Regions from separate parts of the Jeotgalibaca porci genome, predicted to be linked through region 1. Evidence: riboswitches for the same ligand, from Rfam matches in the RefSeq annotation. Region 1 holds a riboswitch; the other holds the start of a gene.
What was found. Region 1 has a riboswitch for magnesium ahead of mgtE (magnesium transporter). Riboswitches for the same ligand answer to the same signal wherever they lie in the genome.
Positions count from the first base shown of each region.

Region 1 (3,708 bases):
CATAAATTCATATATTTCCCAAACTACGCCAGATGTCAATGCAAAGCAAAATGCGAAAAACGATACAAAGCCTGGACTCAAGCGTAAATTCAACTTCTCAATTCCCGTCATAAAATTAACCAACATGAAGCCGACTGCTCCCAGCATTCCTGCACTAAAAAAATGCAGAACAGCATCCCAATTTGGAAATAAGAAATAAAAATTCCGTACTTCCCCTAAATAAATAGCTAAAAATAAAAAGATTATATAAATAATTTCGATTACATTCGGAATATCAATTTCAAAGTGGTTTTCCACTCTTTGTGGTAAAAAAATAACGAGAGCGCCAAACGTACACTGTAAAATCATTAAGATATAATCACTCTTCATTCGCTCTCCCTCAATGCCGGTAGCTTCTTCAGGTGCTTGAAAGAACATGTAGACCGCAAAAATAATTGAAGCCACCAATAGTATAAATACAATTCCTAAAAGTAAATTCTTTCCTTTCGTTAAACGTCCTTCATTCTTCATATACTCCTCCTTCATACATTATTTTTGTGAACAAGCGACAATCCTACTATTATAAGCCAAAAAATTAAGAGAAGCGAATTTTATAAATCAGGCCGCCTGTCATTAACTATCTTAACTCCTTTATCCGCATTATAAAAGTACCTGATATTAAAAAGCAAAAGATATCCTTTTACGTTCCACCACAATCTAGAAATGTTGGTTTTCCTTGGTTTTTTAAGCTCTTTTTTAGCTCTCGAGCAAGCAAAAAAGGAGCGAAGGACTCTTATCCCTCTCTCCTTCTATATTTAGTATTCTATAATAAATGTAACAGGTGCGTTGCAATTGAAAAATAAATGATTAAGCCTAAAGCATCATTTATGGTTGTGATAAACGGACCTGAAGCAACAGCCGGGTCAAGCTTGAATTTATGGATGATAACCGGTATAACAGCTCCAACAACATTGGATAAACTTAGCGTTAGAAGCAACGATACGGCGATAATAATTCCTAAAATGGTATTACCATAAAATAAGGCTACAATTAAACCAAGAACGATTCCAGCAGCAGCTCCTATTATGGTCCCTACCAGAAATTCTTGCCAAATCGTTTTCCAGAATTCCTCACTAAACGGATTATCTCCGACTGATAATTTTCGAACAGCAACCGCAAGCGATTGTGTCCCCACATTTCCGGCTGAATCCATAATGATAGGAATAAATGCCGCCAACAAAACGACTTGATTTAATGTATCTTCAAACGAACTAATTAACGAAGCACTTATCATTCCTAAAAAGACCAATATAATAATCCAAGGCATCCGCACGCGGGCATCATTCCAGACACTTTCTTTAGCATTAGTGCTAGAGTCTGATTTACTAATTGCCGCAAATTCGTGGAAATCTTCTGTGACCTCTTCCGTTAATACGTCCATAACATCATCGACCGTGATAATTCCTTTCATTTTCCCAGCATCATCCAAAACTGGAATGGCAATTAAATCATATGCCTGCAGCATCTTTGCTGCCAACTCCTGGTCATTCGTAGTTGCCACCGACACTAGTTTTGTAACCATGATTTCTGTCAAAATCTTACTATCCGGATTTGTCATTAAATCACGCAACGACACAACTCCACATAGTTGCCCTTCGCCATTTAGAACATAGACATAATACACCATTTCAACTGTGAGTGCCGAAGCACGTAACCGCTCTGCGACATCTTTGACCGTTTCATTCATTGTCGCAATAACAAAACTCTTATTCATGATAGATCCAGCAGTCTCGGGATTAAAGGTCATAACTTCCTTGATTTGGCAGCGTAAATCTTCTTCTTGTAAGTGGAGTAATTCTTCTGCTTGTTCCTCCTCCAGAATGGATAGAAACTTAACAATGGTATCTGTTTCCATATAAGGCAGTAAGCCCGCTACATAATCTCGGGAAAATACCTCATAAACTTCTTTTTGTCCCTCAGTGTCCATCCATTTAAATAGATCTGAAAACTCAGCAGGTGTTAAAAAGCCTTCGATTTTCTCTTTGTTTTTCGGATACAAAGCGTGGTATAGCTCCTCTTGGTCCTTCAAGTGAAGCTTGAAGAAGCTGGAGCGGAACGCTTGGCGGTTGTTGTTTTTAGCAGCTTGGAAAATGTTTTCGTAGTTTTTCATGATTAGTAATCCCTCTCAAATAGGGGGCAATGTCCCCCTCAGTTATATTGTTTACCATTTTTTTATTGCACCTGGGCTTCGGGTCCATTACAACCACCTCCTGAAAGTTCATCTAAACAAAAAAAGCATGCTCCCAAAGAGCATGCAAAAATACAACATATGTGTACAGTAAAAGAATTCGCACCTCTTCGTCGAGTTTTAGCTCTGTACAGCATAGGGATTGTGAATCCCAGCTACGTTAAGAATTCCCTTAATTCGGAAATTCCTGTTGACCCATTGGCGTCTTTCGACGTTTCTGGGCAGCAGCATATCTCTAGTACAGTAACCTCACCTAACAAGGCTATTAAGTTTTTGTCTTAAACAGTTTAACATACTTAATTAAGCATGTCTAAGTTTTATACAATTCGAGTGCCGTGGACTTCCACAGCATCGATATGCGTCAACAATTCGTCTAAGTTGTTTTTCGTCAGTCCGCCGCCTGGCATGATTGTCATATCGGGGCTAATTTTCATCAGTTCAGCAATATTTTCAATGTTTTCAAAAATCGTTTTTTCAGCAGGTCCGCCGTGCGTTAAAATTCGTATGAATCCGTGCTCTTGCAGCCATAATAATGACTCTCTCTGTAAGTCTTTTGGTATGAGATCAAAAGCCATATGGAACACTAAAGTCATGTGTTTATTCTTTGCCAAAGTTGCGATTTCTTCCAAAAATGGTTTGTCCAATTCATTTTCGGCCGTCAAAGCACCTACTGCAATACCTTCTGGACGCAATTTGCTAATTTCTTCCAAGTCATGGATCATCATTGCTTTCTCCATAATCGAATAGACAAAATCTCCACCACGCGGTCTCAGCATAACGATAACGGATACATCATTATCATAGCAATATTCCGTTGAAACTTTTATTACCCCTAAACTTGGCGTTGTTCCGCCGACAGATAAGTTATCACAGAGTTCAATCCGTTTTGCTCCCCGATTAATTACTGCAGGTACATCTGTAAAATTTTCTACACATGCTTCTTTCAGCATCTTTCATCACCTCACATTAACTATAACCTTTTATTCTGCTGACTTCCATTCCCAGATAGTTTTATTTACAAAAATTAAAAAGCGCGAATACGGGTGATTTTATTTCCCCATATCAGCGCTTTTATTACTAAAATCCATTAAAAATTTCTCTGCCACTGATCGTTTCAGCGGTTGGCTAAAGTAGTAGCCTTGAATGCGTCGGCAGCCTAATCCAACGAGTGTATCCAGTTCTTCTTTTGTTTCGACACCTTCCGCAATCACATCAAAGTCTTTGTAATCTCTGAGTTTGAGGATACTCTCAATGAAAAGACGCCGCTTTTTATCTTTGATATGTTCGACTAATGATTTGTCCAGTTTTAGCGTAGTGATTTCAAATTCAAATAAGAAGTTGAAGTTTGAATACCCCATCCCAAAATCGTCAAGAGCAATTTTGAATCCATCTGCCAACAAATCATTAATAATCGTTATATTCTTGGCATTGGAATTCATGACCGTTCGTTCCGTAATCTCTACTTTTATTTTTTCTGGCGG
Region 1 is NZ_CP049889.1:1,870,181-1,873,888, reverse strand. Features, by position in the region: gene G7058_RS09520 (hypothetical protein) at 1-510, opposite strand, end outside; gene mgtE (magnesium transporter) at 803-2,149, opposite strand; M-box (ykoK) riboswitch at 2,327-2,495, opposite strand; gene G7058_RS09510 (copper homeostasis protein CutC) at 2,545-3,177, opposite strand; gene G7058_RS09505 (bifunctional diguanylate cyclase/phosphodiesterase) at 3,277-3,708, opposite strand, start outside.

Region 2 (3,708 bases), 650 kb from region 1:
GAAGAAGCACAACAAGATGAGCAAAACCGCATTGCAGAATTTGAATGATTATATTTACACATATCTTTTTTAGGAAGAGGGATGGTTGGTCATGGCTGAAAGAGGGGTAGTTGCAGGGACTATCATGGTAACAAATGCCCAGGGAGAAACTTATTTTCTTGTCGATAATAGAGGAGAATCTATCTCATTTTTAAGTGCAAAGTCAGAAATCGGCGGCAAGTTACCGATGGGTGTCATCATGGAACATCTGCTGAAATTTGTTAATGTACAATCGGACTCTTTTCGCCTTATGGATCTTGCGCACTTAAAGGCAGATGCGAATAATGTTTCGTTATTTGTTTTTGATTTAGTAGAGCGACCGGAAGATCCAAATGTATTATTAGCTGGGACTGAGGACGTGGCTTGGAGACGTTCTAAAGAACTGACTACTTTATTAGATACGTATGATTATGGAACTGTCCCCGTAAATTAATAAAATTCTTTGGTTCAAAATGGACGAACAATAGATGGAGGGTTTGGAATGGCACATATTCAATTTGATTATACTAAAGCATTAACGTTTTTTAATGAACATGAACTAACGTATTTACAAGACCAAGTCACCACAGTAGATAAAGCGCTTCGCGAAGGTACAGGCGCGGGTAGTGATTTTACTGGTTGGGTTGAATGGCCTGAAACATACGATAAAGATGAGTATAAACGTATTAAAGCTGCAGCTAAGAAAATTCAAGAAGACTCAGAAGTACTGGTTGTAATCGGTATTGGCGGTTCTTACCTTGGAGCACGCGCTGCAATTGATTTCTTGAATCATACATTCTATAACTTGCAAGATGACGCGGCTCGTAAAACACCACAAATCTTCTTTGCTGGAAACAGTATCAGTTCTACGTACTTAGCTGACTTAATTGAAGTAATCGGCGATCGCGACTTTTCTGTCAACATGATTTCTAAATCAGGTACAACGACTGAACCAGCTATCGCTTTCCGTGTATTCAAAGAATTGTTGATTAAAAAATACGGTAAAGAAGAAGCACGTAAACGTATTTATTCAACAACTGATAAAGCACGTGGCGCTGCTAAGCACGAAGCGGATACAGAAGGATACGAAACTTTCGTAATTCCGGATGAAATTGGTGGACGCTTCACGGTGTTGACAGCAGTAGGTCTATTGCCAATCGCTGTTAGTGGAGCAGATATCGATTCAATGATGCAAGGTGCGCGTGATGCTCAAAAAGAATATACAACTTCCGATCTAACAAAAAATGAGGCTTATCAATATGCCGTAATCCGTAATATCCTATACCGTAAAGGTAAAGTTACTGAATTGCTTATTAATTATGAGCCAGGTATGCAATATTTCTCTGAATGGTGGAAACAATTATTCGGGGAATCAGAAGGTAAAGATAATAAAGGTATTTACCCATCAAGTGCGAACTTCTCTACTGACTTGCACTCATTGGGTCAATATATCCAAGACGGACAACGCAATATCTTCGAAACAGTCATTAAAGTAGACAAACCACGTAAAAATATTCAGATTCCGGAATTAGCGGAAGATTTGGATGGCTTGAAGTATTTGGAAGGTAAAGACATTGACTTCGTTAATACAAAAGCGTATCAAGGAACGTTGTTGGCACATACAGACGGCGAAGTTCCGAACTTGTTGCTAACTATTCCAGCGATGGATGCTTACTCATTAGGCTATATGATTTATTTCTTTGAAATTGCAGTAGCTATTTCTGGTTACTTGAATGGCGTAAATCCGTTTGACCAACCAGGTGTAGAAGCATACAAGAAAAATATGTTTGCTTTACTGGGTAAACCAGGATTTGAAGAACTTGCTAAAGAGTTGAACGAACGTTTATAAGCTAAGGAAAGAGGCGTGTACTGAAAAAAGGTACGCGCTTCTTTTTTTGTTTACTCTTTATTGGTTGCTCTATTTGAATAAGTTCGCTATACTAGTTGAGGATAAAAAATTGAATAGCCTTGTTAGGTGAGGCGTCTGCATGTGAGATACGCTACTGCCCAGAAATGTCCAAAGACACCAATGGGTTACCAGGAATCTTCGAATTAAGGGGATTCTTAATGTAGCTGGGGGAAACCCCTATGCCATGCAGTGCTAAAACTCGACGAAGAGGTCAAAACGATAGTATATATAGCTACGTCTATTTATTTGTTAAGCCCTACTTCATTGGAGTAGGGTTTTTTCGTTTTTAAAGGCTATTGTGCGAGGAGGTGGTTGGGATGAATCCACATCAGAGGGATAATAATAAAGCAGGTACTGAAGAGCAGGATGATGACCTGACACACTTTAAAAGGAGCGATAGCAATGACAAATAAAAAGAAACATATTTATGTAGAGAAAAAGTCAAAAAACAGTGAATTGGTTAGACTAGGACGTCTATCAAATGACGGGGTACTAGCAGAACTGAGTACAAATCTAGAAGGTTTGACTCACGTTCAAGCTGAAAAACGCTTGGAGAAATACGGGTTAAATGAAGTGGCTACACAAAAGCCAACGCCTTGGTATCGTTTACTCTTACAAGGTTTTAATGATCCGTTTATTTATGTGTTAGGACTCTTAATGGTAGTTTCAGCATTTACGAAAGACTACGATGCAAGTATTATTATGGGATTAATGATTCTGTTTAGTGCAGGGCTGCACTTTTTCCAAGAATACCGTTCTCAAAAAGCGAGCCTCGCGTTAAAAGAATTAATTGAGACGACGTGCTCTGTTACACGAGAAGGAATAACAAAAGAGATTCCGATCGATGAAGTTGTACCAGGGGATATTGTTAATCTTTCAACGGGGGACATGATTCCAGCCGATGCACGTTTACTCTGGACGAAGGATTTATTCGTTAACCAATCTTCGTTAACAGGCGAATCGTTACCTGTAGAAAAATATGTAGCGAATGAAAGTGAAGGAGAAGAGCCGAAAAATGTAACGGCACTGGATTTCGAAAATTTAGCCTTTATGGGGACTGATGTTCTTAGTGGTCAAGGAAAAGCATTGGTGTTAAAGACAGGGCAGTCTACCTTTTTTGGAGATATCGCTTCCCAGTCAACGACTTCTCGTGGCGAGACGAGTTTTGATCGTGGCGTAAAAAACGTGAGTAAAGTTCTTTTACGTTTTATGGGCGTAATGGTGCCGATTGTTTTCCTTGTTAACGGTATTTCTAAAGGAGATTGGGCTGGGGCATTTTTCTTCTCGATTGCTATTGCGGTAGGGTTAACTCCGGAAATGTTGCCAATGATTGTGACAAGTAACCTTGCAAAAGGTGCAATAACAATGTCACGTAAAAAAGTAATCGTTAAAGAATTGAATGCGATTCAAAACTTAGGTGCAATGGATGTTCTTTGTACAGATAAAACCGGAACGATTACGGAAGATAAAGTGGTGTTAGTGCAGCACCTAGACCCACTGGGTAACGAAAGCGAAGACGTCTTAGCCTTAACGTATATGAATGCCTATTACCAAACGGGCTGGAAAAACGTTATGGATCACGCTGTAATTGAATTTGTAGAGGAAAATCGCAGTGAAACACCTTTTGAACCTGCAGAAAAAATTGATGAAATTCCTTTTGATTTCTCTAGACGTCGTTTGACGGTAGCGGTAAAGACACCTTCACGTCAATTAATGATTACGAAAGGTGCGGCTGAAGAAATGTTAACAGTCTGCAGTCATGTTGAAATAGCTGGAGAAGT
Region 2 is NZ_CP049889.1:222,605-226,312, reverse strand. Features, by position in the region: gene G7058_RS01315 (CvfD/Ygs/GSP13 family RNA-binding post-transcriptional regulator) at 1-48, shown strand, start outside; gene G7058_RS01310 (hypothetical protein) at 92-472, shown strand; gene G7058_RS01305 (glucose-6-phosphate isomerase) at 521-1,867, shown strand; M-box (ykoK) riboswitch at 1,979-2,144, shown strand; gene mgtA (magnesium-translocating P-type ATPase) at 2,330-3,708, shown strand, end outside.
Region 2: it holds a riboswitch for magnesium, as region 1 does, so the genes downstream of both, mgtA (magnesium-translocating P-type ATPase) here and mgtE (magnesium transporter) in region 1, are expected to answer to the same signal.